3 regions of the Exiguobacterium sp. TDN 0502 genome follow, and region 1 is predicted to be linked to each of the others. Evidence: riboswitches for the same ligand, from Rfam matches in the RefSeq annotation. Region 1 holds a riboswitch; each other region holds the start of a gene.
What was found. Region 1 has a riboswitch for S-adenosylmethionine ahead of ACRPK8_RS02590 (methionine ABC transporter ATP-binding protein). Riboswitches for the same ligand answer to the same signal wherever they lie in the genome.
Positions count from the first base shown of each region.

Region 1 (6,554 bases):
ACCGTTCGCTCCCGAATCGCGTCACTTGTCGCGTATGATCATGGTTGTTGAGAAACTGTGAATGAACGCCTAACGGATACAGGACGTCATACCAGCGTTTCTGAATTTCCTTGAAACGTAAAAGATCCATCGCCTCCATGTCGTCCGCGATTTCGAAGTGAAACAGTGTTCGCAATTCGTTCCGCTCTTCACTGACATATAACAGACCGTCTTCCGGTCCGACGAACGGGATTTCCCCGACCGTGAACAGGTCTTTTCCGGCAAGGACGTTCGCATGCATCTCCTGCAGAAAGTCGTGTACACCGGGCTGATTTCCGAGATACGACAGATTGAACGGATTGACGACATCCTCAAGCGAGCGTTTTTTAATCAAGTTGATGACATCCATCCGGAATCCGTCGATGCCTTGCTCCACCCACCAGTTCATCATGTCGTAAATCGCCTGACGGACAGCCGGATGCTCCCAGTTCAAATCCGGTTGCTCTTTTGCGAAGGAATGAAAATAATACTGTCCCCGCTCTTCACTCCACGTCCACGGACTCGGCGCAAAATACGAGCGCCAGTTGTTCGGCGGTGTTCCTTCCGTTCCATCTTTCCAGATATACCAGTCATCCTTATCGTTGATCCGGTCCCGCGACTGACGGAACCAGTCATGCTGGTTGCTCGTGTGATTGACGACCAGATCCAAGATGATCTTTAGTCCACGCGCATGTGCCGCTGCAATCAATTCCTGTAAATCCCCCATCGTTCCCGCTTTTTCCATGACATCATAGTAATCTGCGATATCGTAACCGTTATCGACGTCCGGGGAACGGTAACACGGATTCAACCAGACGACATCAACACCGAGCGACGCGATGTAATCGAGTTTGTCGATGACCCCGCGTAAGTCACCGATGCCATCTCCGTTCGAATCCTTAAAACTACGCCAGTAGACTTGATAGACAACAGCCTCTTTCCAGTTGGCTCGCTTCATCTCCTCACTCCTCTCCCTACTCTCTATTCCCGCTCTGCATGCCTGCACCTGTTTATTTGGAAATTTTTTCGAATTTCGAAAAAGTTCTTTTCTTTTGACTGAATATTCGTTATCCTTGACGACAATACCATGAAGGAGGCACGCATCCATGAAACATTTTGCTCCATCCATCGCCATCGACCGGCTTCCTGCACCTGTGTTCGCTGAACTTGCGAACCGGATTGGTGCTGTTAAAGCTGCCGGTCATGATGTCATCACACTTGGTCAAGGAACACCCGATCAAACGACGCCCGTACATATTCTCGACGCACTGAAACAGGCGATCGATGAGCCAACGAACCTTCAATATCCACCGTTTCGTGGACATGATTTTCTAAAACAAGCCGTCGCGCACTTTTACGCGAACGAATTCGGTGTCACGATCGATCCGGCTACAGAAGTCACGATTCTGCTCGGTAGTAAGGCAGGAATCGTCGCTTTACCGCAAACGATCGTTAATCCGGGGGAAGGTGTCATCGTTCCGGATCCCGGTTACCCGGATTACCTGTCCGGTGCCGCCCTTGCCGGTGCGTATCCGATCACACTGCCGTTGCTTGAGAAAAACGACTTCTTACCGGATTACGACTTGCTTGATACAACAGACATTGCGCGTGCCCGGATGTTGTTCCTCAATTACCCGAGTAATCCGACTGGCGCCACGGCAACAGCGGAAGCCTTCGAACAGACGGTCGCTTTCGCGGATGCCCATGATATTTGCATCGTCCATGACCTCGCCTACGGCGGCATCAGCTTCGACGGCCCGACCCGCAGCTTCCTGCAGACCGAAGGCGCAAAAGACGTCGGGATCGAGTTGTTCTCACTCTCGAAACGCTTCAACATGTCCGGCTTCCGGATCGCCTTTGCGATCGGAAATCCGTCCGTCATCTCAAGCATCGAGACGTACCAGGAACATCTTTACGTCAGTGCCTTCACACCGATTCAACATGCGGCGACCGTCGCCTTGACGAGTGATCAGACATGCGTCCGCGAATTAAGCAAGCTGTATGAAACACGACGTGATGCCTTATTCGCAAAACTCGACGCGATCGGTTGGAATGGACCACGTCCCGGCGGTTCGTTCTTCGTTTGGCTCCCGGTGCCTGAAGGTTACACATCCCAAAGCTTCACCGATCACCTGCTTGACGAAGCACACGTCGCGGTAACACCGGGATCCTTCTTCGGTGAATACGGCGAAGGATATGTGCGGATCAGTCTGATCGCCGATGTCGAACGGTTGGAAGAAGCCGTCGACCGCATCGGCACGCTCAACTTGTTCCGGACGCCTGTTGCGGAATAATTCTGAAAAAACGTTTGACAGATGGGAATCATTTCCGTTAAAGTAAATCCCAACAGCATAACTACTTATCGAGAGCGACCGAGGGATTAGGCCCAACGACGTCCGGCAACCACCTATCAGGAACGGTGCCACATCCTACAGAATGGATTCATTCTGAGAGATAAGTTACGAAATCTTACACTTTCGTCGCTTTTTTCTGGTTGCTCTGCTACTAGGAAAAAGCGACTTTTTTTGTATGAGGAGATGAGCGGATGATTGAATTCAAACAGATTACGAAACGGTTCGTCCGGGACCGGACCCCGATTTTTGCTTTACGAGATGTCGATTTGACGATCCAAAAAGGAGAAATCTTCGGCATCATCGGTGAATCTGGTGCCGGTAAAAGTACGTTACTTCGCCTGATCAACGGGCTCGAACATCCGACGCAAGGAACGGTCAAGGTCGACGGTGTCTCGCTCGGCGGGATGTCGAAGGCGGATTTACGTCAACTTCGTTTACGGACAGGCATGATCTTTCAACACTTCCAATTGATCCAGTCGCGCAACGTCGCGGATAACATCGCCTTTGCGCTCAAGGCAGCTGGTGTGAAACGCGCCGATTTTCCAGAACGGATTCAGGAACTCGTCTCGCTCGTCGGACTCGAAGGGTTCGAAACGAACTTCCCGAGCCAATTGAGCGGCGGACAGAAACAGCGCGTCGGGATTGCCCGGGCACTCGCGAATGATCCGACCGTCCTGTTATGTGACGAAGCGACGTCTGCGCTTGACCCGGTCACGACACTGCAAATTTTGGATTTGTTGAAAGATTTGAATGAACGACTTGGTCTGACGATCGTCCTCATCACCCATGAAATCGATGTCGTCAAACAGATTTGCCACCGTGTCGCCGTCATGTCGCAAGGAGAAGTCGTCGAAGTCGCATCTACTTATGACTTGTTCAGTCAGGCGAAACATCCGGTGACCCAGCATTACGTCGATACGGCACTGCAGATCGAACTGCCGGAACGCATCTTGCAAGCGACACCTGGCAAGATCATCCGCTTGCAGTTCACCGGCGAGAAAACCGGCGAGAGTACCTTATCAGAAGCGATCCGTCGGTACGATATCTCGGTCAGCATCCTGCACGGGAAGGTCGACTACATTCAGGATGTCGCCTTCGGTGTCTTGATCGTCAGCCTGACGGGTTCATCCGACCAAATCACTCCCGCCCTCGACTGGCTCGCGACGGAACTTCACGCACTCGAGGTGATTCAGGATGTGGCTTGAACGTATTCAAACGATGTTACCCGAGCTTCTGAAAGCGCTCGGTGAGACAGCGTGGATGGTCGGCATTTCGCTTGCCTTTGCCTTAGTCGTCGGGATTCCGCTCGGGATTCTCCTGTTCGTCACCGATCGCGGATTATTTTTTCAAAATCTTGCCGTCCGGCGTGTCCTTGACTTCGTCGTCAACATCGTCCGGTCCCTGCCGTTCATCATCTTGCTGGTCGCCCTCATTCCGTTAACGAAGTTCTTACTCGATAATACGATCGGTCCGACGGCAGCGTCCGTCAGCCTCAGTGTCGCAGCGATTCCGTTTCTCGCGCGACTCGTCGAGACGTCACTGCGCGAGATTCCGCCCGGTTTGATTGAGGCAGCCGAAGCCTGTGGTGCAACACCGTTACGGATCATCGTCAGTGTTCTTCTACCGGAAGCACTTCCGGGAATCATCCAGGGCATCACGTTAACAACCATCAGCTTAATCGGCTTCTCGGCGATGGCCGGTATCGTCGGCGGTGGTGGTGTCGGTGACCTCGCGATCCGTTTCGGGTATTATCGCTACGATAATCTCATCATGATCGTGACGATCGTCGTCCTCATCGTCATCGTTCAAAGTATTCAAGCACTTGGCAATCAACTGGCGCGAAAAACAGATAAACGCTAATCATACATACACAGGGAGAGTGGAATCATGAAAAAACGATATGCTTTTTTAGCTACAGCCTTACTCGGTGCAGGAGTCCTCGCGGGATGTGGAGACAGCAGTGCGGATGAAAAAGACAAGACAATTAAAATCGGGGCAACGAGTGGTCCGTATAGCGACATGGTCAAACAGGCGATCGAGCCGCAACTCGAGAAAAAAGGCTACAACGTCGAAATCGTCGAGTTCAGCGATTACATCCAACCGAACATCGCCCTCGGTAGCGGCAATGTCGACGCCAACTTGTTCCAACACTCGATTTACCTTAAGACGTTCGCCAAAGAAAAAAACCTCGATCTAAAAGGACTGATCACTGTTCCGACGGCACCGATGGGACTGTATAGTAAGACGGCGAAGACACTCGCCGACGTCAAGACGGGTGCTGAAGTCGCGACACCGAACGATCCGACGAACCAGGCACGGGCGTTGAACTTACTTGCGGAACAAGGATGGATCGAACTGAAAGCGGACGTCGATCCGTTGACCGTCTCAGAAAAAGACATCGTCAAGAATCCGAAGAAACTCGTCATCAAACCGCTTGAAGCGGCGCAATTGCCACGAGCCATCGAAAGCGTCGATGTCTCAGCCGTTCCAGGGAACTTCGCTTTGGCTGCAAAATTCGACTTACTTGATGCGTTAGCACTTGAGACGATGGATGAGCAATACCGCAATCTCGTTGCCGTCCAAACGAAAGATGCGGATTCGCAGGTCGCAAAAGATTTGAAGGCAGCCGTCGAATCGGATGCGTTCAACACAGTCATCGAAAAATCATTCAAGGGATTCAGTAAGCCTGAATGGGCAGATTAAGTAAAAACATCCGGATTTCAGGAGCGCATCGCTCTATGACATCCGGATGTTTTGGTTAAAACCGGTACCACATCAGTTCTTCGTCGTGATACGTATTGCCGATTTTCAGCGCCCGCGGTTCGATCGCGTACGACTCGAAACCAAGGGACCGATACAACGCTTTAGCAGCTTCATTCGTCCGGACGACCGACAGATGGACTTGCTCGATCACAGGACGTTTCTCTAATGTACGTAATGCCTCTTGTACGAGTTGCCGCCCAACCTGTTGCTTTCGGATGCGCGGTGTGACGTACATCGCGAATAGATTCGCTCGATATTTCATCTTGATCGGCTCTAAGCAGACGATGGTGACGACACCGACGAGTTCTCCTTCATGAAACGCACCGAACGTTGCTGCTTGTTCACTCTGAAAACGCGTAGCATACTGTTCGACCGGTCGTTCTTTTTCCGCTTCATAATCGGAGCCAAAGGCTTCCGGATGATGTTGCAATGCTTCTAAGCGGAGTCTTTTATAAAGCGTTGCATCTTCTTCGTTCAATTGACGGATTTCCAAGTACCCCACCTCCTGTTTTTAGTATAAAACAACGCGATGCATGAAAAAGAGGACAACATCGAGTGATATCGTCCTCCATTCACGTATTAAGGTGTCCGGAAATTAATCGTAAAGTACGGCGCATTGTCCCGGAAAGCTACTCCGACATCTGCTTGCGTAAACCGTTTTTGCAGAATGTTGTCCCGGTGTCCCTTCGAGTTCATCAGTCCCCAGTGTGCTGCAAAGACGTTCGGGTACCCCATCGAGAGGTTTTCACCTGCGCTTGAGAAGCGGATACCACCGCGCTCCATCCGGTCGAACGGATCCCGTCCTTGCGGATCCGTATGCGAGAAGAAGTTATTCTTCGCCATGTTCTCACTGTGCCCGCGCGTGACCGGTTTCAGTACCGTATAAGGTGCTAACGCCTTCAATTTATAGTCGGCGCGTTCCCAGTTCATCAGGCGCAACATCAACTTTTCGTCAGTTGTCCGTAAGGCATTTGAAGCAGTGCCATAGAAGCCTTTTTTCTTCGCTTCGACGTCTTTTGGAATTGCAAGCGTCGCTTTGACCTTATTGCCGTCATGCTGGTCGAAGAAATACGTCACGTAATTGCCTTTCTTCTCATAAACGGCTGCATGGTCGAGGTTCAACATGTAATTCGTATTACCTTTACGGTAAGACTTCACTGCCGTCCAACCTTTTTTCTTTAATGATCCTTCCGTATCTTTATTGAGAACGGCACCCTGCGTCGTCACACCGTTCTTAAAACGATACTTCCCGTAATCTTTTCCATCCTTCGTCAAGGCGACGAATTCCTCCGTTGCCGTCCGTCTGACTTCCCAGTCAAATCCCGGATACTCACTGCTATATCGATCAATCAGCTTGCCGCCACTTTTCGGATAATCGGCTTCTGCCTGTTCCATGGAAATGTTTTCGTAACCAAAAAA
Region 1 is NZ_JBOZGJ010000001.1:535,496-542,049, forward strand. It holds gene ACRPK8_RS02580 (alpha-glucosidase) at 1-976, opposite strand, end outside; gene ACRPK8_RS02585 (aminotransferase class I/II-fold pyridoxal phosphate-dependent enzyme) at 1,125-2,312, shown strand; SAM riboswitch class I at 2,375-2,479, shown strand; gene ACRPK8_RS02590 (methionine ABC transporter ATP-binding protein) at 2,564-3,577, shown strand; gene ACRPK8_RS02595 (methionine ABC transporter permease) at 3,567-4,232, shown strand; gene ACRPK8_RS02600 (MetQ/NlpA family ABC transporter substrate-binding protein) at 4,260-5,075, shown strand; gene ACRPK8_RS02605 (N-acetyltransferase family protein) at 5,131-5,628, opposite strand; gene ACRPK8_RS02610 (CAP domain-containing protein) at 5,715-6,554, opposite strand, start outside.

Region 2 (6,554 bases), on a different contig from region 1:
GGAGCAGACGTCGTCAGTTCAACGTTTGACGAAACACCGGACAACCATGTCCGAATTTCGGAGCTTGTCCTCGAGCGGGCAATGCGACTCGTCGAACATAAAAAAGACGTCGTCATCCTGATGGATTCGATCACACGTCTGACACGAGCTTATAACTTAACAGTGCCGCAAAGCGGACGCACACTCTCGGGTGGGATCGATCCGGCGGCTTTCCATAAGCCGAAACGCTTCTTTGGGGCAGCACGAAATATCGAGCATGGCGGTAGCTTGACGATTCTAGCTACGGCGCTCGTTGAGACAGGATCACGAATGGATGACGTCATCTATGAAGAATTCAAAGGAACGGGCAACATGGAATTACATCTCGATCGGAAATTGTCGGAGCGTCGGATTTTCCCGGCGATCGATATCCGCAAATCGGGTACACGGAAGGAAGAATTGTTACTGCCGAAAGAGCAACTCGATGCGCTCTGGACGATTCGACGGACGATGAACGAGTCGAACGAGTTCGTCGATACGTTCCTGCGTAAGATTCGCGATACGAAAAACAATGAGGAATTTTTCGTTGAGCTCGAGAAAGAAAAGAAGAAACAGGTCCGCCGCACACCGGCGAAACCACGCACCGTCAAGACGGAGACATCAACTGAAAAATAACTATTGCGACGCGTAAAAAAATCGTTTAGTATAGGAAGGTAACTTACTCTGGCTCAGCAAATGAACCAGGGCGGAAGGAGAGAAATCAACCATGAAACAAGGAATTCACCCTAACTACAATAAAGTAGTATTTATGGATTCAACGACTGAGTACAAATTCTTGAGCGGTTCTACTCGTTCTTCGAACGAAACGATCACTTGGGAAGATGGCAACGAGTACCCACTCATCCGTGTGGATGTGTCTTCTGACTCGCACCCATTCTACACAGGTCGTCAAAAGTTCAACGCGGCAGATGGTCGTGTCGATCGCTTCAACAAAAAATACGGCCGCAAGTAATAACTTGTCGGTTCTTAAAAAACAGCCTGCCTCCGTCACGGAAGCAGGCTGTTTTTGTATAGGCTGAATTGTGAACGATATGCAAGATATGTCTTCAGGACGAAGGAAAATGCGATGCCGCTGACAATTCCGATCAAGTACGGGATAGCATCCGGATGCGCCAAAATATAATCGACGATCTTATGAAACGAGATGTGACGACCGACGAAATAACCGGCACCTAAAAAGACGCTGATCCAAATAAGTGCTCCCGTATAGGCATAACTCGCAAAAACGCGAAATGGCATTTTCGAGACACCTGCAAAAAAAGCAGAAAGTTGACGAAGGCCGGGTATGTAATAACCGATGATCAAGACCGATTTCCCGTAACGACGAAATCCGGCTTCAGCAGAGAAAATATGTTTTTCCGAGATACGCATCTTCGGTCCGACCCGGTGGAGCAACGGCATACCAAGCTTTAATCCGAGCAGGTAACTGATCGTCATTCCGATGCAGCTTCCGGCGTACGCAGCAAGAATCGTACTGAAAAGGGGTAAGTTACCTTGATGCATCCAAAAACCGGACAAAATCAGCAAGGTCTCGTCGGGAACCGGTAATCCCACGATACCACCTGCGAGAAGAACAGAGAGACCAAGGGCACCATATTGGTGCAGAATGTCATGTAAGAGATGATGAATCGGGGACACCTTCTTTCGTGAGAATCTTCTTCTTCAGTGTACAGGAAATAGGGGACGGTTGGAATGAAAGGACAAAAATTCTAGGGAATGAATAATCGATATTTGATTTCCGGAAGTCAACCCTTTTTCTCAATACCGTTTCGAGCTATACTCGTTAAAGTGACTATTTTTAGAGGACGGTGTCGGACGATGATGCATGTAATAAATCAGTACGGCTGGATCGAAGTAATTTGTGGCAGTATGTTTTCCGGGAAATCGGAAGAGTTGATTCGTCGTGTCAGACGGGCGCAGTACGGCAAACTGCCCGTTCAAGTGTTCAAGCCGGCAATCGACGACCGATACCACGAAGAGCATGTCGTCTCTCACATCGGCAACTCTGTCGTGGCGATTCCGATGGCGACGAGCCGTGATCTGTACGCAGCAGTTGCACAAGAGACACAAATCGTCGGGATCGATGAAGTTCAATTCTTTGATGATGAAATCGTACAAGTCATCGAAGCGCTCGCACAAGACGGAAAACGTGTCATTTGTGCAGGACTCGATCAAGACTTCCGGGCAGAGCCGTTTGGAAAGATGCCGGAATTACTGGCACGCGCAGAGTTCGTGACGAAACTACAGGCGATCTGTCTGTCATGTGGCGATCCCGCTTCAAGAACGCAACGGTTAATTGACGGAAAACCGGCAAACTATGATGACCCGATTATCCTAGTCGGAGCGTCGGAGTCGTATGAGCCACGGTGCCGGCATTGCCATGAGGTGCCAGGAAAGCCGAAGCCGTTACAATCGATACAGCAGCAACAAGGATGAAAAAAAGACGAACCGCTTGCGGTCGTCTCGTCCTTTGATCTAGCAGCCATTCACTTCTTCACGGAAACGAGTGGCTGTTTTTTTATTACCCTATTTCCTGCGAGAAACGGTTTGATCGTTCGATGAAGCGGACCGTCTCACGAACGATTAAATCCCGGTCATGATCGAGGGTTGCGACGTGGTACGAGTTGAGAAGACAATAGCTGCGTTTATCGTTCGTTCCGATATGCCGATGCAGGTAATCCGAGCTTGACGGCGGAACGACGTGATCGGTCGCTGAGTAGAGAATCAATGTCGGCAGAAGAATCAATCCTAGGCGTTTTTTTGTTTCGTCCATTAGACGGACGAGTTCGAACGCACACCGGCTCGGAACGAGATCATAGATGATTTCGAAGGCAGATCGCTTGATGTCTGGTGCCCCTTCCGGTAAGTACTGCGGACCTTCATCAAACGAGAGTGCTTCATAGGATGGAACGGAGAGGGCGGCATTGATCGTAATGATCCCTGCGAACGGAATCCCGTCAGCAGCGAGCGATAGTGCGAGCGTCGCGCCCATCGATTGACCGACGACGAAGACGTGATCGCACGTTTCTTGTAAACGTTCATAGCCGTCTTGCAGGCTTTCTTTCCAACATCGGGCGGTCGATTGTTCGAACTCGCGGACGTTCGTTCCGTGTCCGCGCAAACGTGGCGCGTAAACAGTGAATCCTTCAGCAGCAAATGCCTCACCGACGTCGCGGACACTTTGCGGTGTCGCATTAAACCCATGACAGATTAGAATGCCGATCGGACCACCTTGAAAATAAAACGCTTCAGCACCAGTTAATACAGGATAGTTCATCATTACTATTTTTCCTCCATTCATGAAAAAAACTCGTCGACGTCACTGCTTGGACGTCCACGAGTTTTTCACCGTATCATCCAAAGCCGCGCTTTGCTGGTCGGAGCACCTTACAGATTGCAGGTTGCCGTGAAGTCCTAGAGCCAGGTCTCTCGTTCACTCTTGATAAATATCAGATTGGAATTGTCGGATTAATCATTGAGACGATGGTAGCACGACCGAAAATGACTTATCAAATCGTTCTTGACGAATGACGAATCCGTTCATTGAGTGAATCCATAACTTGTCAATTCATCGATATGCGCCAAATGGATTATTTTTGTAAAATTGGTTGACTTTCAAAGGTTCGACCCGTAATGTAAAAATTAGTTTTACGACATAAGCAACACTGCAACAACACACATAACGAATTTCATACCGCAATACTTATCCAGAGAGGTGGAGGGACTGGCCCTACGAAACCTCGGCAACAGACTCACTTATGAGCACTGTGCCAATTCCATCAGACAGCTGTCTGAGAGATGAGTGGAGTGGATTCTGCCACTGTGCGGATCCAGGTCTCTTCTTGTTTCTCAAGAAGAGACCTTTTTTTGTTGAATGAAGGGGGAAAACGGAATGATTGCATTTCATCAAGTCAAGAAAACATACGTCACGAAGGATCAGACGATTGCAGCGCTCGACGGTGTCGACCTGACGATCGAAAAAGGCGAAATCTTTGGTGTCATCGGCTTTAGCGGTGCCGGAAAAAGTTCACTGCTCCGTTGCGTCAATCTATTAGAACGACCAACATCAGGAACGGTGACGGTTGACGGAGAAGATTTGACACAGCTATCACCGAAAAAGTTACGCCAAGCGAAACAGCGGATCGGGATGATCTTTCAACACTTCAATCTACTGAATGCAAACACGGTCTTTACGAATGTCGCAAAACCTCTTGTTCTCGCAGGCGTCAAGAAAGACGAGATTCGCCGCAGGGTGACGGAGTTACTCGAATTCGTCGATCTAGCGGACAAGGCGGACCATTATCCGGATCAATTGTCGGGTGGACAGAAACAGCGTGTCGGCATCGCCCGGGCACTAGCGACGCAACCTTCCGTCCTCTTATGTGACGAAGCGACGTCAGCACTTGATCCCCAGACGACACACCATATTCTCCAGTTGCTAAAACGGATCAATGCCGAGTACGGGATCACGATTCTCTTGATCACCCATGAAATGGGCGTCATCCGAGAGATTTGCGACCGGGTCGCCGTGATCGAAGCCGGGAAGCTGATCGAGTCGGGAACGGTCTTTGATGTCTTCTCGAATCCGAAGACCGAGACAGCGCGGAACTTCGTCCGCTCCGTCATGCATGATGAGATTCCGGCATCGATTCGTCAGTTGATCGAGTCGCGGAATACACATCCGATCTATAAGATTCATTTTCTCGGACATCACACCGGGCAGCCACTCTTATCGCAAGTCGCGAAACGCTTCGACGTTGATGTCAACATCCTACACGGTAGCATCACGGAGTTGCAGGAGACACCGTTTGGCACCTTGCTCGTCGAGTTGATCGGTGAGCCGGCTGAAGTGAAACGAGCGTTACAGTACATCGATCAGGCGCAGGTGACGGTCGAGGAGGTGCTTGCCCATGCTAGTTAACTACAGTGATATTTGGACAGCATTCTTGCAGACGATGACGATGGTATCCGTCTCACTTTTATTCTCGACGTTGATCGGCTTACCACTCGGTATCCTGCTTGTCGTAACGCGAAAAGGAGCATTGCTTGAAAACGTCCCGTTGTTCACGTTCTTCAACAGTATCGTCAACATTTTTCGCTCGATTCCGTTCATCATCCTACTCGTCGCGATCATCCCGTTGACGCGCTTGATCGTTCAGACGTCGATTGGGACTGAAGCCGCCATCGTCCCGCTCGTCTTTTACGCCGCACCGTACATGGCGCGTTTGATTGAGAGTTCATTGCTTGAAGTCGACAAGGGTGTTCTTGAAGCAGCAGAAGCGATGGGAGCGACACCGTTTCAAACGATTTTCCGCTTCCTCTTACCGGAAGCACTCGGTTCACTGATCCTTAATCTGACGATTGCGACGATCGGCTTGATCGGTGCGTCGGCGATGGCAGGGGCGATCGGTGGCGGTGGTCTCGGTGATTTAGCGATCACTTACGGCTATCAACGGTTCGATACGAAAGTCATGATCATCACGGTCGGGATTCTCGTTATTTTAGTTCAAGGCTTACAGACGACAGGCAACATCGTCGCACGAAAAATCAGAAGACATTAATCAAGGGAGCGATTCAGCCATGAAAAAAGCAATAGCCATTGGAGCAACACTGACGACGATTTTATTTGCCGGGTGCTCAGCATCAGGAGAAGACGAAAAGACGATCAAGCTCGGCGTCAGCGGTTCGGATACACAAGTCTGGGATTACGTCGCAAAAAAAGCAAAGAAGGAGGGCATCAAAATCGAACTCGTCAAGTTCTCCGATTATGTCCAGCCGAACATGGCACTGGCTGAGGGCGAGATCGACGCCAATGCCTTCCAGACGATTTCCTACTTCAACGCCTTCAAAAAGGAACATAAGTTGAAACTGTCACCGATTGCGACGACCGTCATCGCACCGATGGGAATTTACTCAGATAAATACAAGGACGTCAAAGACATTCCGACTGGTGGGAAAATCGCCGTTCCGAACGAAGCGACGAACATGGGACGCGCCCTCTTGTTACTGCAAGAAGCAGGTCTGATCAAGTTACCGGACGACTTCGACGGCAACGGTTCGGTCGATAAGATCGTCGAGAATCCGAAGAAGCTGAAAATCGTCCCAATCGTCGCCGGACAAACACCACGTGTCTTACCGGACGTCGCGGCATCGATCATCAATAATGGCATCGCCGTTGACGCCGGCTTCAACCCGATCAAGGACTCGATCGTTCATGAGAACGAGACCGCAAAACCATACATCAACATCATCGCGACACGGACGGAAGACAAGAACAAAAAAGAACTAAAGAAAATCGCGTCGCTGTATCAACAAAAAGATGTCGCGGCCTTCATCAAAAAAGAATACAAAGGCAGCTCAATTCCAACGTTCGTTCCACTGAGCGACATCGGCGAATAACTTCAAAAGGGGAGTGGACAGTATGACGACACCAGTACGCACGACATGGGTAGAGACGATTGAACAGGATATCGAACAAAAACGGGAATCGTACCTTGAGACGAGTCACCGGATTC
Region 2 is NZ_JBOZGJ010000009.1:57,481-64,034, reverse strand. It holds gene rho (transcription termination factor Rho) at 1-654, shown strand, start outside; gene ACRPK8_RS10735 (type B 50S ribosomal protein L31) at 746-991, shown strand; gene ACRPK8_RS10730 (DedA family protein) at 1,027-1,677, opposite strand; gene ACRPK8_RS10725 (thymidine kinase) at 1,861-2,475, shown strand; gene ACRPK8_RS10720 (alpha/beta hydrolase) at 2,561-3,319, opposite strand; SAM riboswitch class I at 3,387-3,488, opposite strand; SAM riboswitch class I at 3,740-3,844, shown strand; gene ACRPK8_RS10715 (methionine ABC transporter ATP-binding protein) at 3,932-4,960, shown strand; gene ACRPK8_RS10710 (methionine ABC transporter permease) at 4,950-5,600, shown strand; gene ACRPK8_RS10705 (MetQ/NlpA family ABC transporter substrate-binding protein) at 5,620-6,438, shown strand; gene ACRPK8_RS10700 (M20 family metallopeptidase) at 6,461-6,554, shown strand, end outside.
Region 2: linked by a shared signal. The riboswitch ahead of ACRPK8_RS10715 (methionine ABC transporter ATP-binding protein) and the one ahead of ACRPK8_RS02590 (methionine ABC transporter ATP-binding protein) in region 1 are both predicted to bind S-adenosylmethionine.

Region 3 (6,554 bases), on a different contig from region 1:
ATCCTTCCCTTCGTTCGAAGAAACCTTTGACGTATCAAAGATTGATATGTAAACGAATATAACGTGTTTAATTTGATGACGCAACTTATCTGCTTTCAATATAAAAAAAGATATCATTCACGCGGAATGATATCGATTCAGGCGACTTAGCTGATTTGGCGTTCAGACGCTGGAAGACCTTTTGCGTCAATTGCTGCAATGATCTTCCGAAAATAAAACAACCAAAATTGGAGAAACGGTCCGATTAAGAAAATCGAGAGAATCGTGCCGAAGAAAACAGGACCACCGAGCAACCAGCCGATACCGCATGCCGTAACTTCCATGATTGTCCGCATCAGGCGAATCGAGGTTCCAAAACGCTCTGCAAGCGTCAGCGTCAAGCCATCGCGTGGACCGGCCCCGTATCCGACAGCGACATACAGGCCTGCGCCCATACCGATGATGAAAATCCCGAAAACGAGCCAGAGTGTATTCAACCAGACAGACTCAAAAGAGGGTAAGAGATGAGAACCAAGCACAAGATTCATGAAGACGCCGACAAAGATCGCATTGACGAGTGTTCCGATTTGCGGCGTGACGCGGTCTAACGCATATTTTACGAAAACGAGTAAGAGACCAACGAGCAAAATGATCGTTCCGACAGATAACGGCGTCTTTTTCTGTAAACCGAGATGGAGCACATCCCAGGTCGAGACACCAAGTTCTGCTGTGATCATCATCGATGACCCGAGGGCAAGTAAAAATAAACCGAGGAGGAATAATCCCCATTTTAACGTAGCGCGTAACAACCAGGAAGCGCGATGACGCGTCATGTCTGGCACCTCATTTCTTAAAATAATTGATTCGTTAACTGTATCATGAGAAAAGTGGAAGAAGAAAGACGAAATTTTCCGTTTTTTCCATCCTAAGAAGGAGGGGAAGGAGAAACGGGACCCGTATACTGAAGGAAAAGGAGGGAACAGGATGAAAGCGATCCGACATCTGATTCGTTTTACATACATAGAAGCCGTCTGTTGCGTCTTTCCCGTGATGATTTTCGCGGCGCTCGCGCTTTCGCGTTATCTGCCGACTGAACCGATCGCCCGTTACGACATATTATTGATTTGGTGTATCCTTGTCCAAATCATTTTACTCGCCACGCGGTACGAAACAATGGAGGAATTCAAGCTGATTTTACTCTTTCATGTCATCGGATTAGCACTTGAACTGTTCAAGGTAAATGTCGGATCGTGGAGTTATCCGGAAGAGGCTTGGACGAAAATAGCCGGTGTTCCACTATATGCAGGGTTCATGTACGCTAGTGTCGCAAGCTATGTCTGTCAGGCATTCAGACGATTTCGCCTACGATTTACGGCATTTCCCTCCCCGTGGCTGGCAATTGGTGTCGGCAGTCTCGTCTATCTGAATTTCTTCACGCATCACTGGATCTTTGATGCACGCTGGTTGTTGATGCTCCTCGTCGTCCTCGTCTTCTATAAATCATGGGTTCATTTTACGATTGAGCAGACGACTTACCGGATGCCGATCGTCCTGTCCTTTTTACTGATTGCCTTTTTTATTTGGGTGGCGGAGAATATCGTGACCTTTTTTAAAGGATGGGTCTACCCGCATCAAGAGGGAGGCTGGGCAGTCGTTGATCTTGGTAAATTGTCTTCGTGGTTCCTGCTTGTCATCATCACCGTCCTAATCGTCATCGTCGCAAAACACAAGCGTCAGGATCCTGCTGTGGAAATTAACCAGCGAACCTATGTAAAAAAATAACCTGGTTGTTTTTTTGAACTACTTCCGCGTTTTTCCGTTGCTATAGTGAAAAAAACGCAAAGGAAGTGGTTACAGATGATGCAACAGGTGATCGAACGCGCAACGGAATTGGTACAGATGAAATTAGCGGTCGTGGAGCGGTATGAAGATTGGCAACTCTGGCTTGATGAAGTGAATGGAATCGACGAATGGGTTCAGATGTCAGCGTATTATGCACCACGCAACGTACAGGAGACACCGGTAATTGATGAAGTAGTCGAGGCAGAGCCGAAGCAGATCATCGTGATTCCACCTCAAGTACCGGTCGAGCCCGTACGCAAGCAGCGTTATGCCTATACGTTTCAGCGGGGGTTAAAAGGCGGGTCGTTACTGGAATGGTCCGGCAGTCATATTTCAGAACGAGACGTGCGTGACTGGAATCTCGAGCATGGCATGGAAGTCCGTGTCCGTGTCGAGCGTCAGGATGATCAGAAAACGCTGTGTCGCATCGAAGCTGTCGTTTCGACGGAACGGATGAAAGAGAATCCGGAACGTGTCGTGTTTGAACAAGCAATTGTCAAAGCACACGGAATCATTGAGGAGACGGTTAATGGTCCGCTACAGGATGAAGCGGGAAAACCGTTCTATTATGTTGTACCGGTAGAGGACATGCGTTATTTCCGATTAGAAGCAGGACAACTCGTCGATCTCGTCATGTGGCGGGGACGAAAGGAGAGCTTGACGATTGTCTGGAAACATCAGTTTACGTACGAAAAACCAGTTGTCAACGAACTATCAGATCGTCCGACAAAAGTAAAACAATTAGTAGAGAAGACACCTGTTACAGCGAAAAAGTCAGACCGGTATGCCCGAAAAATGAAACGGCAAACGGTCCCAAAACCTAAAAAAGCACAGCGGCGCATTCGTGTTCAAAAAGAGCGGAAGATCGAACCAATCGTGACGACAGCTGTACCTGGACAATTGATGGATTTCGTCGATAAGACACCGCTTGATTTCACGCGCTTCACAGGTATGCGCCTCGTCATCGTTGGAAATGAGCAACAGACTTCTGTCTATCGCGAATTCTTTGCGCCGACAGGAATCGAATTGATTCATCTCGCAGGAGACGCACAGTCCGCGAAAAAGATTGCTTGTCTCGCTAAAAAGACGGATGCCATCGTCGTCGTTACGAGCCGTGTTTCGCATGCTGCGAGCGCTCATGTCATTGCACAGGCGAAAAAACATGGTATTCCGTTCGCGATGGAACGCCTTGATGGTCGTCGTTCGTTATATACAGCGTGTGAGCGACAACTTGAGCGTGCTTGGTTCAAACAGCAACAAGACGGGAAATTATTGAAAAAAGAGTGAAACATTAGAAGTTTTAAGCCGTAGAGTAAGGTGAGAACTTATTTTTCAAGGAGGACCTTACTCATGTCATCTCAATTAAAAAAAGCGGCAAAGGCATCGCTTAGCGGTCGTTGGGGCTTTGCAGTCCTAGCATTTCTGCTGTTTAGTATCATTCAAGGTGTCCCCAACTTATTTGGATCGGATATCGATGAGCCGTCAAATAGCATGGACCTCGTCGTCTCATTGGTGTCGATTTTACTGATTCCAGTAGGAGTCGGTTGGACATGGATTGCTATGTCGATTGCTCGTGGCGAAGAAACAAAAGTGACAGGTTTATTTGAGCCATACGGAATGTTCCTGAAAGTAGTTGGTCTTTCCATCGTTCAATTCATCTTCATCGCGCTCTGGACATTGCTCTTGATCATTCCAGGGATCATCAAGTCGTTCTCTTACCTGTTGACGTTCTATATCCTTCGAGATGAGCCGTCGATTGGCATTCTTGAAGCCATCACACGTTCACGTCAACTGATGGATGGTCATAAGATGGAAGCTTTTCTGCTCTTCCTATCGTTCATTGGGTGGGCGTTGCTTGTAATCGTCACGCTTGGTCTTGCTATCCTGTGGGTTGGACCATACTTCAGCGTCACGCTTGCGAAATTCTACGATCGTGTCCGTGGGGAACAGTCACCAGAACCGACATCGGATTTCGTCGCACCATACTAATATTTCATCCCGACACTATGTCGGGATTTTTTTGTTTGGAATAATTCCGATGGGAAAAGACGGTTTAATGGTTGCTTTAGTTCAGTGAATTCTGTACGATGAATGCAACACATCTTATCTAGAGAAGTCGAGGGACTGGCCCGAAGACACTTCAGCAACCCCGCCATGGCGGAAGGTGCTACTTCCAGGAAGGGATACCTTCTGAAGATAAGAGCGGACAGGACAGGATACCGTCGCTCTTTTCGAACTTCGAAAAGAGCGTTTTTTATGTTAAGGGGGATGATGGAGTGGAGTATGGTTTTTGGTTACCAATTTTTGGGTGGTGGTTGCGTAACGTCGAGGATGAACAGATGCCGGCGACATTCGATTATGTCAAACACGTCGCCCAAACAGCAGAACGGATCGGCTTCTCAACGACGTTGATCGCGGAATTGAACTTGAATGATATCAAAGGCATCAAGGAACCAAGTCTTGAGGCATGGACGACGGCAGCGGCGATCGCCGCAACGACGGAACGCCTTGAGATCATGACGGCGGTTCGTCCCGGTTTCCATAATCCGGCGACGACGGCGAAAATGGCAACGAACATCGATCAATTAAGCGGGGGACGCTTCACGCTGAACGTCGTCTCAGCTTGGTGGGCGGAGGAAGCTAAACAATACAATGGGATTTTTACGGCACACGATGAACGTTATGCTCGGACGGAAGAGTTCGTCACGGTCATGAAAGGATTATGGGCAGATGCGTCACCGTATAGTTTTTCCGGTCATCACTACACGATCGAGCAGGCGGAACTTCATCCGAAGCCGGTCCAGCGTCCGGGAATCAAGCTCTATGCCGGTGGAGAGAGTGAAGCCGGAAAACGGACGATCGTCGAACACTGTGACGCTTACGTCATGCATGGGGGAACGGTTGAAGAAGTCGCTCATAAAATCAATGATATGAAAGTACGCCGGGAAGCGACGGGGAAATCACCACTTGAGAGCTTCGGTCTTGCCGCTTATATCATTTGCCGGGATACGGAAGAAGAAGCGTTGCTTGAGTGGCAACGCATCACGGACGTCAAAGAAGATAGCGCCGGCTATGCCGGTTATCAGGATTTCATCAGTAAATCACAACTCGAACAACAGGTGGAGCGAAACGATTATTCCGTCTCGAACCGCGGTCTACGACCGAACCTGATCGGGACACCGGAACAGATTGCGAAGCGGATTCTGGCGTTCGAAGCCGTTGGTGTGACGTTACTCTTATTACAATTCTCACCACAACTCGAAGAAATGGAACGCTTTGCCCGTGACGTAATGCCGTTGGTTGAAGCGAAACGAAAGGTAGGTCAACAATCATGACAAAAATTCATATTCTCCACGAAAACCAGGAATGGACGGACCATCTCATTAAACGTCTCGAGGAACTCGAATTACCGTACGAACAGTGGCATCTGGATGAGGGGATTGTTCCGCTCGATCAAGTACCACCAGAAGGCGTCTTTTACAGCCGGATGAGTGCCTCTTCGCATACACGTGGTCACCGTTATGCACCGGAGTTGACGGAAGGCGTCCTTGCTTGGTTAGAAGAGCATGACCGGACCGTCTTTAACGGAACGCGTGCGCTCCGCCTTGAGGTCAGCAAAGTCAATCAGTATACAGCACTACGTAAGGAAGGCATCCGTGTACCGAAGACAACGGCTGCTGTTGGACGTGATCAAATCGTACAAGCTGCAAAAGAAATCGGAGTATCGTCGTTCATTACGAAACATAACCGTGCCGGCAAAGGACTTGGGGTGCAGCTGTTCCACTCGATTGAAGCACTCGAAGCTTATCTCGACGGTCCGACATTTGACGAACCAGTCGACGGCATCACACTGATTCAAGAATATATCCAGGCGCCGGAACCGTATATCACACGCTGTGAGTTCGTAGGCGGAAAATTTGTCTATGCGGTCCGAGTCGATACGTCGGAAGGATTCGAGCTTTGCCCGGCCGATGCCTGTGTGATCGACGACTTGTTCTGCCCGGTTGGCGAAGAGGCACCGCAAACACCGATGAAGTTCCAAATCGTTGAAGGCTTCAATGATCCGATCATCGAAAAGTACGAAGCATTCCTCCAAGCGAATCAGATTGCGGTCGCCGGGATTGAGTTCATTAAGGATGCGTCAGGTACGATCTATACGTATGACGTCAATACGAATACGAACTACAACTCGGACGCTGAAGCAGCTGCCGGACGCTACGGTATGCTCGAGCTGGCAAAGTTCCTCGGAGCAGCTCTTGAAACAAGCACAGTAAAATAAGAATCGGCTCCCGCCCTGTCACCGGACGTTACAAGACCGGATGACAGGGTATTTGTATAGAAAAAGGAGGCAGATGTATGATCACGTGGAGAGAAGAACGGCAGCTTGATATCCCGATCGAAGAAGCATGGCATCTGTTTGATCACACAAGGCTGCAACGCTTGATTCCGAATGTCGTCCAACACGAAGTGATTGAGCGAAAGCCGGGTGTCGTCGGCTCGACGTATCGTCAAACGTATATGCAGGGAAATCGGCTTGAAACATATATCGTGACCGATTTAGCCTATACGAATGAACCCGACTTCAAACAGAATACGATTGGATTCACGTTGGCACGCATCTTCAAGATCGAGATGACCTTTACGCTCAAACCACTCGGACACGATCGTTGTCTGTTGATCTATACCGGAAAAAGCGAGGGAGCCAATTTTGTCGGGAAGAGTTTATTATCACT
Region 3 is NZ_JBOZGJ010000022.1:8,810-15,363, forward strand. It holds gene ACRPK8_RS15115 (YczE/YyaS/YitT family protein) at 147-812, opposite strand; gene ACRPK8_RS15120 (DUF817 domain-containing protein) at 964-1,761, shown strand; gene ACRPK8_RS15125 (DUF2325 domain-containing protein) at 1,837-3,108, shown strand; gene ACRPK8_RS15130 (DUF975 family protein) at 3,172-3,810, shown strand; SAM riboswitch class I at 3,922-4,024, shown strand; gene ACRPK8_RS15135 (LLM class flavin-dependent oxidoreductase) at 4,098-5,156, shown strand; gene ACRPK8_RS15140 (ATP-grasp domain-containing protein) at 5,153-6,100, shown strand; gene ACRPK8_RS15145 (hypothetical protein) at 6,178-6,554, shown strand, end outside.
Region 3: linked by a shared signal. The riboswitch ahead of ACRPK8_RS15135 (LLM class flavin-dependent oxidoreductase) and the one ahead of ACRPK8_RS02590 (methionine ABC transporter ATP-binding protein) in region 1 are both predicted to bind S-adenosylmethionine.